Regions from separate parts of the Paenisporosarcina sp. NPDC076907 genome, predicted to be linked through region 2. Evidence: riboswitches for the same ligand, from Rfam matches in the RefSeq annotation. Region 2 holds a riboswitch; the other holds the start of a gene.

Region 1 (7,417 bases), on a different contig from region 2:
GGAAAAGCGCGTATCGGCATCACACATTTCGCTCAATCTGAGCTTGGTGATATTGTATTCGTTGAACTTCCACAAGTAGGCGACGAAATCAAAACAAATGAACCTTTTGGAAGTGTTGAATCTGTTAAAACAGTTTCTGAACTTTACGCACCAATCAGTGGTAAAGTAGTTGAAGTGAACAGTGGCTTGGAAGACAGCCCTGAATTCGTAAATGAATCTCCATATGAAAATGCATGGATGATCGTTGTCGAACCTACAGACTTGTCTGAAGTGGACTCATTAATGACTGCTGAGCAGTACGAAGAAATGACTCAAGAGTAAAATCGTTAGTTGAACGCCGACATTTGTTCGGCGTTTTTTGCATATGTCGATAATAACTGCGAGTTTAAAAAGGAATATTAAAAGTATGGTATTAGTTGTCATAGGGGAAGAGTTGAAACATGATGAACTTTACTTTTAATAATAATTTTTAAATAACCTTTTAAGTCAGTACAGCCAGGAGTGATCCCATGCCAATTGATAAAGTCATACTTGTAGAAGGACGTTCAGACAAACAGAGAATACTGCGGCTTATAGCAGAGCCTATTGAAATCGTCTGTACAAACGGAACGGTAAGCGCTACCCGTCTGGAAGAGTTACTGGCACCTTACGATCAGTTGGAGATCTATGTATTTGTCGATGCTGATAAATCGGGAGAAAAATTACGTGCGCTCATTAAACGTGAATTTCCTGAAGCCCTTCATTTATATACTGAACCAGCCTATCGCGAAGTTGCAACAACCCCGATGAAAGTTCTTGCAACTGTATTACTCGGCGCCAATATCGATGTGAAATCGGAATTTATTGCCTAAAGGATGAATACCATGAAAGAATGGACACGTGCGGAGTGGGAGAATCAGTCCCAAAACGCAGAGGTGACAGCTTATTATTTATATGCACCGATGTGCGGCACTTGTATGGTTGCTTCAAAAATGCTTGAAGTTGTTGAAGAACTGTTACCTGAGGTGGAAATTGGAAAAGCCAATTTAAATTATGTGGAAAGCTTGGCAATTGATCATCAAATCGAAAGCGTTCCGTGCTTACTTATTGCTGAAAACGGCAAAATTATTGAAAAAATCTACGCATTTCAGTCAGTTCCACATCTGTATAATCGATTAAGAAAAAATATTTGACGTAGACTTTTGAACATGATACATTAGCTTTCGTAATAAAAACTTAAAACTTAATATCGTCGCTCTTATAAAGAGAGGTGGAGGGAAGTGCCCTATGAAACCCGGCAACCGTCACAATTTGTGAAATGGTGCCAAATCACTCAAAGTATTTTTGCTTTGAAAGATGAGAGAACGGTCTGACGTATATAATTATGCATTGGTCCCTTCTGCTTGTCTGCGGAAGGGATTTTTATTTTTCACAAGGGCATCTTAACAATGATGTGATTGAATGTGAAAAGACAAAATGCATCTGCGGCCAGCACAATTGTACGATAAACTATTTATCAGATACTCAGAGGTGAAGTGAACATGATTCAATTACAAAATTTATCAAAAAGGTTTGATACAGCTAATGGCCAGCTCATTGCAGTTGATAACGTGAATCTAACCGTTGATACAGGTGAGATCTTTGGCATTATTGGATACAGTGGAGCCGGAAAAAGTACATTGATTCGATTGTTAAATGGCTTGGAAAAACCTACTGCTGGTAGCGTCACTGTGAATGGACAAGAAATTTCATCCAGTTCAGGACAGGCTCTTCGTAGCGCAAGACAAAAAGTAAGTATGATTTTCCAACATTTCAATTTACTATGGTCCCGTACAGTTGAAGAGAATATCTCGTTCCCGCTTGAAATTGCCGGGATCAGCAAAACAAAACGTTCAGAACGAGTGAAAGAATTAATCGAACTTGTTGGATTGACAGGTAGGGAGAAAGCATACCCTTCGCAGTTATCCGGCGGTCAAAAGCAACGGGTAGGAATTGCACGTGCCCTTGCAAACAATCCCGAAGTACTGTTATGTGATGAAGCGACTTCAGCGCTTGACCCAGAAACTACAGATGCCATTTTGGAGCTGTTAGTAGATATCAATAAACGATTAGGATTGACGATTGTTCTGATCACGCATGAGATGCATGTCATCCGTAAAATTTGTCATCGGGTTGCAGTTATGGAAGCTGGAAAAGTAGTTGAAATGGGAAGTGTACTTCAAATATTCCAAGCACCTGAACAACCGATTACAAAACGCTTTGTTGCACAAGTAAATGGTCCGGAATCCGCAAGTCAAACAATTGCACATTTAGTCGAGCAATATCCTTCAGGCAAACTTGTGAAATTAGTTTTTGTCGGAGACAGAACGGAACAACCAATTCTTTCAAGATTAATTAAACAATACCAAGTAGAAGTAAACATTGTTCAAGGAAATATTGCACAAACTCAAAATGGAGCTTATGGAACGTTGTATCTTCAAATCGATGGAAATTCAATCGCAATCGATCAAGCAATCGATTATTTACACGGTCAAGAAGTTCAAACGGAGGTGATTTCACATGATTGAAAACCTTCTACCGAATGTGGACTGGGAAAAAATGTGGGAAGCCACACTTGAAACTTTATATATGACAGCAATGGCTACCGGTCTGACTTTCATTATCGGTTTGGCACTAGGAATACTACTATTTCTTACTAGCCCTCATCAATTATGGGCAAACAAAATAGTCTACTGGTTAACAGGGGCATTCGTAAATATTTTCCGATCGATTCCGTTTATCATTTTAATTATTTTATTGATTCCGTTCACTAAATTTTTACTCGATACGATTCGTGGGGCAAACGCTGCATTACCTGCACTAATTATCGGTGCAGCACCATTCTATGCACGCATGGTACTGATTGCATTACGTGAAATCGATAAAGGGGTAATAGAAGCAGCTCGCTCGATGGGAGCGAAAACTTCTACTATTATATGGAAGGTGCTGCTTCCAGAGTCTTTACCGGCATTAATCTCAGGGCTTACCGTTACTGCTATCGCACTGGTTGGTTATACGGCAATGGCCGGCATAATCGGAGCCGGTGGTCTTGGTAACTTAGCGTTCCTAGATGGCTTCCAACGAAGTCGTGAAGATGTAACAATTGTCTCCACGATTCTAATTTTACTCATTGTCTTCGTCATCCAATGGGTGGGAGATGCGATTACAACAAAAGCAGATAAACGTTAATTTGGTTTCGTCGGGTTTATACTCGATAAAATACACAACAAAAAGGGAGAGACATTCATGAAGAAATTTGTAGCAGGAATTTTATTATCGGCAAGTGTCATTACACTTGCAGCTTGCGGTGGAGATAATTCGTCTTCAGGAGACAGCAAAGAGCTAGTTGTTGGGGCTTCTAACGTACCTCATGCAGAAATCCTAGAACAAGCAAAACCGTTGCTTGAGAAAAAAGGAATCGAACTTAAAATCGAAACTTACCAGGATTACATTTTGCCGAATAAAGATTTAGATGCTGGGGATCTGGATGCAAACTACTTCCAGCACATTCCTTACTTGGAGTCACAAATTGCGGATAATGGATATGATTTCGTCAATGCAGGCGGTATTCATATCGAGCCAATAGGCGTATACTCGAAAAAATACAAATCATTAGATGATCTACCTAAAGGTGCAACAATTTTAATCAGTAATTCTGTTGCTGACCATGGTCGAGTTCTTTCCATGTTGGAAGCTGAAGGCTTAATTAAATTAAAAGAAGGCATTGATAAAACAACTGCCGAAGTAAAAGACATTGTTGAAAATCCTAAAGACCTTCAATTCGATGCGGAATATGAAGCAGCACTTCTTGTTAAGCTGTATGAAAATGAAGAAGGCGACGCAGTGTTGATCAATTCTAACTATGCAATTGATGCCGGTTTGAATCCTTTGGAAGATTCAATTGCAATTGAAAATACAGATTCACCTTATGTAAACATCATTGCAGTTAAAACTGGCGATGAAGACAAGAAAGAAATTAAAGCTTTAGTTGAAGTGTTGAAATCGAAAGAAATTCAAGATTTTATTATGGATGAATGGGGCGGCTCGGTCGTTCCTGTTGAAAAATAGTTAGCAGTAAAGACGTCGGGAAACCGGCGTCTATTTTTGGAGTTTTTTCTTTATAGAAATTACATTGTCTTAAGTGGATTTGTAGGTGAAAACAGATAAGTACTTGTTCATGCTGAATAAATCAATGACTATTCCGATTAAATCTCCTTCATACCTAGCAAGCTTTAAACAAAAAAACCGTCTGTTTTGAATGAGAGCTGTCATGGCTGCAATAGGCTTATTAAGTTCGATGTTAGGATTCAACGAAACGATGATTGCATTAATGATTGCTCTTTACTTATCGCAGGATAGTTTTGGAACGGCAATAAATGTAACGGGCGATCGAGCATTGGCATTAATCGTAAATCGCTTCGCACGTGAAAAAACGAGTAACCGCGACTCTTTGGAATCATAATATTCAATGAGTTTCGACTATTTTGTAAAACCTTTACAGTGGGACTTTTGTTATGGTAGGATAGCAAAGCGAATTGACCACATTTAAAGGAGATTTACTCATGAAAAAATTATTACTATTAGTAGCTTCACTTACCATCGTTCTAGCGGCATGTACTTCTGAGAAAGAAGAAACGCCTGAAACAACAACAAATGGTGCAGGTGCAGCAAAGACTGAAGAAAAAGCAAACCCAGCTGCAGACATGATGAAGTTTTACTTATCAATTTCCCAATCAATTAATGAGGTTGATGCTGACCTAAACACGTTTGAAATTGCTCAAGGCGAAGCTGCACTTCCTGAAGGTGCCGAACTGAAAACAATGAAAGATGCTGCAAAAGTCTCTGCAGACAATGCGGCAGCAAAAGTAGAAGCAATGGAAGTTCCTAAAGCTTTGACAAAACATCAAGAAGCAATCGAAAGTGCACTTACTAAAATGCATGAAGCTTACACAATGAAATCACAAGCTTTAGTTTCTGAAGGCGATGTTAAGTTGGATGAAGCAAATGTGAAATTCCAAGAAGCTGACACAGAGTTAAATGCGGTACTCGAAGAAATCGGTTTGGTTGGTTCAAGCATTTTAAATGAAGTTTCTTTATAAGAAGTAAGACAAAAAAGTTCGTCCGTTCATTCGGTCGAACTTTTTTTGTTTAACCTCGTTTTATTGGGGTATATATATAATTGTGAAGGATAACAACTTGCATTAAGTAGGTTGAAAATTTGAAAGGAATGATTCATTATCCAATCGCTAGATTTTACCTACACAGAACGTATGGACCAAGCATTTAGAAGCGCACATGGTGTTGGACTGGTTGATTACCAAAATAACTCCGATTTACGAATTAAAATCGAAATGCAACGTGAGCGAGATCATGAAATTGGCCACAAAGTAGCTGCTCGATTAGAGCGACAAGCCCATAGAGAAGTATAACAATTAATAATGAAAGTCAGTGAGCCACGGTTCATTGACTTTTTTTGTCGTTTCTTAGTGAAATCAATTCTCAATTAGAAGTGCTTTATTGAAAATGGGAAAATTGATATGAACGCCATTGATAACACCTGCTGATATTAGTGAATTTCAATTGTCTAAACGATTTTCATATATTTAATAGGGGTTCTAAAAGATTTGCAAGGGCTTGATAATTCGGTTAAGATTAGAATGATAATAAATTAAGAATGGGATTTTCCGTTCATTTATAATATGGAGGTTACAAAATGTCGACTTTAGTTATTCAAGATCTTCACGTTGCCATTGATGGTAAGGAGATTCTTAAAGGATTGAACCTTACACTTAATACAAACGAAATTCACGCAATTATGGGACCAAATGGTACTGGTAAATCAACATTAGCCTCAGCAATCATGGGTCACCCTAAATATGAAGTAACATCTGGTTCAGTCACTTTAGACGGTGAAGATGTACTGGAAATGGAAGTTGATGAGCGTGCACAAGCAGGTCTTTTCCTAGCTATGCAATACCCAAGTGAAATCACGGGTGTTACAAATGCTGACTTCTTACGCTCTGCTATTAACTCTCGTCGAGAAGAAGGCGATGAAATTTCCATCATGAAATTCATCCGTGAACTTGATTCCAAAATGGAATATCTTGAAATGGACCAAGACATGGCTCAACGCTACTTAAACGAAGGTTTCTCTGGTGGTGAGAAAAAACGTAACGAAATTCTGCAATTAATGATGCTTCAACCAAAATTTGCGATTCTTGACGAGATTGACTCTGGTCTTGATATTGATGCACTTAAAGTCGTTTCAAAAGGAATCAATCAAATGCGCGGTGAAGGCTTCGGTTGTTTGATTATCACTCACTATCAGCGATTACTTAACTACATCACGCCTGATCATGTTCACGTAATGATGCAAGGTCGTGTTGTGAAATCCGGTGGACCGGAACTTGCTCATAAACTGGAAGCACAAGGTTACGATTGGATTAAAGAAGAATTAGGAATTGAAGACGAAACTGTAGGTCAAGAAGCGTAAGGAGGAGACATACACATGACGGTTGAAACAAAATTGGCATTAACCGAACAAGATGTACGCTCCTATTCATCGGCTAAGCAAGAACCTTCTTGGTTTGCTGAATATCGTGTACAAGCTTTACTAGCGGCAGAAAATTTGCCAATGCCAACACCAGATAAAACGAAAATTGATAAATGGAATTTCACCAACTTCCCAGTTCATTCAGTTAAAAGCGCACCTTTTGCTTCAATCGCTGAATTACCTGAAGAAGTGAAAGCCATCGTTAATGATGAACAAAAAAGCGTCTATATTCAACGAAATAATACACCGGCTTTTTTACAGATTTCTGAGGAGCTAAAAGCACAAGGTGTCATTTTTACAGATATATTCACTGCTGTTCGTGAACATAGCGACCTTGTACAAAAGTACTTCATGACAAACGGTGTGAAATCGGACGAGCATAAGCTTGCCAGCTTACATGCAGCTTTGTTAAATGGTGGCGTGTTTGTTTATGTACCGAAAAATGTTGAGTTAGCTGAACCACTTCAAGTTGTGTTCCTGCATGATGATGCACAAGCTTCTCTATTCAACCACACAATTGTTGTGGCGGATGCGAATAGCTCAGTTACTTATGTAGAAAACTACCTTTCAACTGTTCCCGAATCAGCTGGTCTTGTAAACATTGTTTCTGAAGTGTTCGCTGAAGACAATGCCCGTATTACTTACGGAGCTGTTGATGTTCTTGCAAAAGGCGGTACAACATATGTTAACCGTCGCGGGATCGCTAATCGCAATGCGCGAATTGAATGGGCTCTAGGTTTAATGAATGATGGCGATACAATTTCAGAAAACGTTACACACTTGGTGGGTGACGCTTCTTATGGAGATACGAAAATGGTAGTCGTCGGACGTGGGAATCAAAAGCAA
Region 2 (7,417 bases):
ACAATTGGTTTTCACCTAATGCAGCGATTGCAGCATGCTGTACGGCAGGAAAAAGGCTAACGAATAAGTGGTCTTGAATCAAGTTAAGGGCTTCAATCATGTCTTTATTGCCCACAGCAAAACCAACACGCCAACCTGCCATGTTGTACGTTTTCGATAGCGTATACATTTCAATTCCTATCTCTTTGGCTCCTTCTGCTTGAAGGAAACTTACCGGTTTTACGCCATCAAATCCAATGGCACCATAGGCAAAATCGTGTGATACAGCAATGCTGTTCTCTTTTGCGAACGCTACTGTTTGGTTGAAGAATTCAAGGTCTGCAGTAGCTCCAGTAGGATTATTTGGGTAGTTCAGATACATAAGTTTTGCACGTTCTTTTGTTGCTTCAGAAAGCATAGAGTAATCTGGTAAAAATTGATTTGCAGCAATAAGTGGTAACGTTTCATATTGCACGTCTGCCATAACGACACCTGATAAATAATCCGGATAGCCTGGGTCAGGCAGTAACATTAAATCTCCCGGATTCAGTACAGCCATCGGCAACTCAACCAGTCCGATTTTCGTTCCAAATAACACCGCTACTTCAGTTGTAGGGTCGATGTCAACGTTGTATTCGCGTTTATAAAAATCGGCTGCAGCCTCTTTTAATTCGCTAATTCCTCGGAAGGGTGAGTATTTATGTGTAATCGGATTTTCTGCAGCTTCTTGTAAGGCTATTACGATGTGTGGCGGTGTTGGTTGGTCAGGGTTTCCTTGACCTAAATTGATTACATCGCGCCCTTCTGCTACTGCAGCTCCTACTTTTTGAACAAGTGAAGCAAAGAATTGTGGTGGTAATTGTTGAAGCTTCTTAGAAAGTTCCATGGCGTTTCCTCATTTTCTGAAATAGTTGCAATCATCAGCCAAATCTTATAATCTTTTGTGTATCTTGTCTACAGGGGGTGTACCCATGAAAATCGCATGCATTCAACTCGACGTAGCGTTTGCCGAGCCTGAAAAAAATTTTTCCAACGTTCAAAAGTACATAAAAAAGGTCGCAAGTGAGGGTGCAGAGCTCGTTGTCTTACCTGAAATGTGGAATACGGCCTATGCATTAACGCAATTAGATCAACTGGCAGATCCAGAAGGGAAACGGACAAAAGAGGTTCTTTCTGAGTTAGCGCGTACATATCATGTTCATATCGTCGGAGGTTCGGTTTCGACGAAAAAAGGAGACCACTTCTACAACACGATGTATGTCTTTTCGAATGAGGGAGAGCTTGTTGCCGAATACGATAAAGCGCATTTGTTCCGTCTCATGGATGAACATCTTTATTTACAAGCAGGAAATCATGCAAATGTTTTTTCATTAGGTTCTATTCAAGCTGGCGGGGTCATATGCTATGATCTAAGGTTTCCTGAATGGCTACGGGCGCATGCATTGGCAGGAGCGAAAGTGCTATTTTTACCAGCACAATGGCCTGAGACGCGTATTGACCATTGGAAAATCTTGCTTCAAGCCCGTGCCATTGAAAACCAATGTTTCGTAATTGCGGTTAACCGAACTGGGTACGATCCGAACAATCAGTTCAATGGTCAATCGATGATTATTGCACCTTGGGGAAAAGTGTTGTGGACAGGCGCAGAACATGAAGAATATGCTGTCGTTGATGTTGATTTTTCAGAAGTGGAAGAAGTGCGAACTCGCATACCAGTATTTGAAGATCGCAGACCCTCACTCTATAAACCTTTATTTGAAAAATGAAAATTATTTTCAAAAAGTATTTGACACCTGTGTAAAAACATCGTAAGATTTATTTCGAGCAACAAAACAACTACATATGGAACATTATCAAGAGAGACCGAGGGATAGGCCCTATGACGTCCGGCAACCCCCAGCACAAGCTGGGAAGGTGCCAATTCCTACAGAATGAGTTCATTCTGAAAGATAACCCAAAATCCATTTTTCGGTGCCTCTTTCATGATGAAAGAGGCATTTTTTATTTGGTGAAAAGGAGCATGTGATGATACACATTATTGATTTATCTAAAGAGTACGTAACGAAAAAAGGGTCGGTTATCGGTGTAGACCGAGTGAATCTTACGATCAATGAAGGGGAAGTGTTCGGGATTGTTGGATACTCCGGTGCAGGAAAGAGTTCACTGTTACGGTGCATCAATTTACTTGAACGACCAACGAGTGGCCAAATCGAAGTAGATGGTCGCGACCTGACAAAGTTAAAAGGAGAACAATTGCGTAAAGCCCGTTTGAAGATTGGCATGATCTTTCAACACTTTTACTTAATCAGCCAAAAAACAGTTGCAGAAAATATTGCATTTGCATTAAAAGCTGCGGATACGCCAAAAGAAAAAATGGCCACGCGTGTTTTGGAATTGCTTGAGATGGTCGGGCTGACCGATAAGAAGGATGTGTATCCGGCACAGTTGAGTGGTGGACAAAAGCAACGTGTAGGGATAGCGCGTGCACTGGCAAACAACCCATCTGTTTTGCTTTGTGATGAAGCAACATCAGCGCTGGATCCGAATACGACCTTATCCATTCTTCGATTACTTAAAAAAATCAACCGTGAATTGAACATCACAATTGTATTAATCACGCACGAAATGAATGTGGTAAAAGAAATATGTGATCGTATGGCCGTTATGCAGGATGGGCGCGTTGTTGAAGAAGGAATGGTATACGATATTTTCTCTAATCCTCAAGCAGATTTAACGAAAGAATTCATCAGCAGTGTGGTGTCGTTTGAAGTACCTCAATCGATTTTGGATCAAGTCACTGGACGCATTGTGAAAGTGTTGTTTAAAGGAAATGTGGCGGGAGAAGGGGTCATATCGGATATGGTTCAGAATTTTGATGTGCGCGGTAATTTCTTGCATGGCTCGATTGAATACATACAGGAAGTACCACTTGGCTTGTTTTTGATGGAAATTCAAGGACAACCAGAAAATGTAACAAGAGCCATCACGTATATGGAAGGACGCGGGGCGCAAGTGGAGGTGGTAAGAAGTGGGCATTGATATCCAGAATGTAATTGAATTATGGCCAGAAATCCTGAAGGCATTCGGGCAAACGATGTATATGATCGGAATTTCATTAGCAGTTGCCATTGTTATCGGATTACCACTAGGCATCATCCTATTCGTTACTGATCGGGGTTTATTTTTAGAAAATCGAGTAATCAAAGGAATACTCGGTTTTATCGTCAATATGGTACGTTCGATTCCATTCATCATTTTGTTGGTAGCCCTTATTCCCTTAACCAAGTTACTCGTCGATTCAACGATTGGTCCAGCAGCTGCAAGTGTATCATTATCGGTTGCCGCCATTCCTTTCTTCGCCCGGATTGTTGAAACGTCACTTCGCGAGATTGATAAAGGAGTGATCGAAGCAGCCATTGCAGTTGGCGCAACACCATGGATGATCATTAAAGATGTGTTATTGCCTGAAGCGAAATCAAGCCTTGTACAAGGCATAACATTAACCATCATCAGCTTAGTTGCTTACTCCGCAATGGCGGGAGTTGTAGGAGGTGGCGGTATTGGAGACTTAGCGATTCGCTTCGGATATTACCGTTACGACAATACAATCATGATCGTGACTGTTGTGATTTTAATTGTTCTCGTTCAAATCATTCAGCAGTTGGGTGACTGGACGTCAAAAGCAATAGATAAACGATAAAAAGGGAGAGAAACAGAGATGAAAAAAATTCTATTTTCGTTGATTCTAGTCTTACTGACAGCGGCACTTGCTGCATGTGGAGGAAGTGACAAAGAGTCAAAAGGCGATGCCGACAACGACAAGGCCGTAACATTAGGCGGATCTGCAGGTCCTTATAGCGACATGCTCAATAAGGCAATCAAACCCGCTCTTGAAGAAAAAGGGTACAAAGTGAAAATCGTTGAATTCAGTGACTATATACAACCGAATATTGCCTTGGACAATGGAGATATTGACGCAAACCTTTTCCAGCACTCGATTTACTTAGAAAACTTCGCGAAAGAAAATGATATGGAATTGACTGGCTTGATTTCAGTGCCGACAGCTCCAATGGGGATTTACTCTAACAAGTTCAAATCTGTTGATGAAATCAAGGATGGAGCAACCATTGCCATCCCGAATGACCCTGTGAATGCAGCTCGCACATTCTTAATCTTGCAAGATCATGGATTAATAGAATTGGATCCGAATGCAGAACCATTGAAAGTGTCTGAAAAAGACATTAAGACAAATGCGAAGAACTTGGTGTTCCAACCGATCGAAGCGGGTCAACTTCCACGTGCAGTGGACAGTGCGGACTTAGCTACCGTACCTGGTAACTTTGCTTTGGCAGCGGAAATGAGCCTCCTGGATGCAATCTTGCTTGAGAACATGCCAGACCGATACCGCAACCTGGTTACTGTAACGACTGCGAACAAAGACTCACAGTTAGCGAAAGATTTAATTGAAGTCGTAGAAGCACCAGAATTCGAGGGAATCATCGATGCGGAATTCGAAGGTTTCGGCAAACCAGAGTGGATGGAAAACCGTTAAGAAAGAAGGGTTTTTGTGGAAGACATCATCGTTCGGGGCGCACCAGCCGAATATGTTTGTAAAAGTGGTGTTCTGGATGAATTAGAAAACAAGTTACTGCTAAGAGGTATTCACCAAGTTCTAATTGTTTCGGGTGTGAAATCATGGAATGCAGCGCGCTATTATTTTCCAAATCTAAAAAACACCCAAGTTTTCCACACCTTCTATGAAGGAGAGTGTTCCCTCACTGAGATTAACCGAGTGTCTGTTTTGGCACAATCCCATGGTGTCGAGGCCATCATCGGAGTAGGTGGAGGAAAAGTATTGGACGTGGTGAAAGCGGCTGCTAGCGCAAGTAGAACGAAGTCGGTATTAATACCAACACTCGCTTCAAACTGCGCACCGTGGACACCACTAAGCGTTATTTATTCGGATGATGGGGTCATGACACATTACGATGTGTACCCCATGAGTGTTGACCTTCTTCTCGTCGAGCCGCGCATTTTAGTGGAAGCCCCCGCTCCACTTTTAATTGCAGGCATCGGCGACACGCTAGCCAAGTGGTATGAGGCAGACGTACAAATTCGGCGATTAACCCATCCCCCGGTTGCGCTGAAAGTCGCTCATCATACCGCACGGCTGTGTGCTGAAGAAATGTTTGATCATGCCGAACGTGCCATCGTAGACGCGAAAGAAGCCCGAGTGTCAGCGTCATTTATAAAAGTAGTGGAATCCATTATCATGCTTGGCGGCATGGTGGGTGGATTTGGCGATAACTTTGGTCGCATAGCAGGTGCCCACTCCATTCATAATGGAATGACCATTGCACCCGAGTCGCACGAAGCGCTTCATGGAAATAAAGTAGCTTACGGGATATTGGTTCAATTGCTTCTTGAACAAAAAGAAAGTGAAGTGGAGCGATTGCTGCCGTTCTATTATAAATTGGGCTTACCTACTTCGCTGAGGGAATTAAATATTTCTGAGACATGGATAGATGAAATTGCGGTCCATGCCACACGTGAAGAAGAGTCGATCCATAATATGCGTAGTGAAAAAATAACAGCTTCTGAAGTAGCACAAGTCATGCGTGACTTAGAGTCATTCCAACCCGTGAAATTCCGATTATGATTGAAGTAAAGACGAACCCGTGAAAATTACACTCATCCATAATTAACAAAAAGACCGGCATTAAGCATAAGCCGTTCAGTTTTGAATCACTTTTTTAAGAATAAGTAGTCAAACCTGTTTAGGTTTTTAAGTCCTTTTAAGCAATCAAATAATTACTCAAATAGCCCTGCTTTTAGCAGGGCTATTTACATTACTAATTGATAAAATATTCATTCTTTTCATACTGATAGATGGATAATGGTGGTAAAATAGGAATGTGTTTCTTCAACTAAAGGGCAGGATAGTTGAAGAATCGGAGACCTATGGAGGTGAAAAGTTTTGAAGAAAATGATAGTGATTCTTTTGTTTTCTTTCCTTTTGTGTGCTTGTAATGAACAAGGTCAGAAAAATTCTAACGTTGACGGTTATAAAAAGTCAGAAATAAATGAGGAAATTCCTGTCCCAGCTAATGCTGTAGCAAGTGAACTAAATTTTAACAATCCTAATATCAATAATGGAATTAAGTATAATCTTGAAAATATTGGAGGGGAACAAGGCCTTTATCCACCTCTTAACTATTTTGAAGAAATGAAAAAATGGGGTTGGGAAGAGGTTGAAAATGAGCGAGCGGGGCACGCTCATTTTTTTAGAAAAGGAGATACAGTAATCTCAATAATTGTTAAAGAAGATTATTTTAAGTTATATGAAATGAAGGAAACCTTCGAATTTAATTAGTACTAACATTATTAACGGGGGCTATAGTAAAATAAGAACATTAATACCTTACGCCGAACACGAGTTGTTTGGCGTTTTTTATTTACTTAAATAGGCACCAATTTGGAGTGTAAATATCCATACTTTTAGAGGACTATTTAGAGCCACTACAATTATAATTGTAGTTCGTCGAAATGAGGTTCGATTTAGGGGTCGAAAATGACGTTAAAATAGCAACAAAACCTTGATACAACAATAAAAAATAGACCTCCAATTGATATCATAATTGGAGGTCTATTTCGAGTTTAAATTTGAGATTAGTGATTCAAAACTGAACGGCTTACATTAAGCAATCGATCTTTTTTGTTTTGTAGAAGATTATTTAGACATAAAGGCGATTGCTGCATTTGATAATGCAACACTTCCATTTACCCAACCTACTTCGGTGAAAAATTTCTTTACTATTTATCTTTCCAAGTTGTCACAAAACCTCCTCTCCATTCGTTTTGATTACAGAATTAAAAATCAGGAGGGAATTTGTATGTATAAATATGATGTTGCGATAATCGGTGGAGGGCTTGCGGGATTGACAGCTGCCAATTTTTTGGTCAAGGAAGGAAAAAAGGTCTTGGTTTTGGAAAAATCTAACCGAGTGGGTGGGAGAGCCATAACAAACAATAAAAATGGAGTTCTTATGAACTTAGGAGTTCATGCTTTGTTGATTGATGGGAAGGCGATGAAGGTCCTAACCGAACTCGGAATATCTATTCCAGGTGAAAATGCGTCCGTAAAAACTCAAGGGATATGGAGAAATAAGGTGTATCCCATACCGACTAATTTTACATCCGTTTTATCATCTAAACTTTTAACATGGAAAGGTAAAATAGTGTACTTGAAATTAATGCTGAAGTTAACGAAGGGTAATTTTGATTCTATCCCAGAGATAAGCTTGAGTGACTGGGCAGAAAGAGAAATAAGTGACCCAATGGTAAGGCACATTTTTTATTCATTGTGTAGAGTGACTACTTATATCAGTGCTCCCATGCTTCAGCTTGCAAAACCCGTTTTAATGCGAGTAAAACTCGG

What was found. A riboswitch is a leader RNA that binds a small molecule or an ion and turns the genes downstream of it on or off. The one in region 2 is predicted to bind S-adenosylmethionine.
Region 1: another riboswitch for S-adenosylmethionine. It lies ahead of ACQKEV_RS11780 (methionine ABC transporter ATP-binding protein); the one in region 2 lies ahead of ACQKEV_RS16315 (methionine ABC transporter ATP-binding protein).

What each region holds. Positions count from the first base shown of each region.
Region 1 is NZ_JBNNIX010000003.1:45,506-52,922, reverse strand. Features, by position in the region: gene gcvH (glycine cleavage system protein GcvH) at 1-321, shown strand, start outside; gene ACQKEV_RS11790 (toprim domain-containing protein) at 510-851, shown strand; gene ACQKEV_RS11785 (thioredoxin family protein) at 864-1,172, shown strand; SAM riboswitch class I at 1,235-1,342, shown strand; gene ACQKEV_RS11780 (methionine ABC transporter ATP-binding protein) at 1,521-2,546, shown strand; gene ACQKEV_RS11775 (methionine ABC transporter permease) at 2,539-3,207, shown strand; gene ACQKEV_RS11770 (MetQ/NlpA family ABC transporter substrate-binding protein) at 3,265-4,086, shown strand; partial or broken gene ACQKEV_RS11765 (cation:dicarboxylate symporter family transporter) at 4,283-4,480, shown strand; gene ACQKEV_RS11760 (hypothetical protein) at 4,581-5,117, shown strand; gene sufC (Fe-S cluster assembly ATPase SufC) at 5,732-6,511, shown strand; gene sufD (Fe-S cluster assembly protein SufD) at 6,527-7,417, shown strand, end outside.
Region 2 is NZ_JBNNIX010000006.1:147,977-155,393, reverse strand. Features, by position in the region: gene ACQKEV_RS16325 (pyridoxal phosphate-dependent aminotransferase) at 1-865, opposite strand, end outside; gene ACQKEV_RS16320 (carbon-nitrogen family hydrolase) at 951-1,745, shown strand; SAM riboswitch class I at 1,827-1,935, shown strand; gene ACQKEV_RS16315 (methionine ABC transporter ATP-binding protein) at 2,005-3,018, shown strand; gene ACQKEV_RS16310 (methionine ABC transporter permease) at 3,014-3,679, shown strand; gene ACQKEV_RS16305 (MetQ/NlpA family ABC transporter substrate-binding protein) at 3,698-4,531, shown strand; gene ACQKEV_RS16300 (iron-containing alcohol dehydrogenase family protein) at 4,547-5,638, shown strand; gene ACQKEV_RS16295 (hypothetical protein) at 5,957-6,352, shown strand; gene ACQKEV_RS16290 (protoporphyrinogen/coproporphyrinogen oxidase) at 6,873-7,417, shown strand, end outside.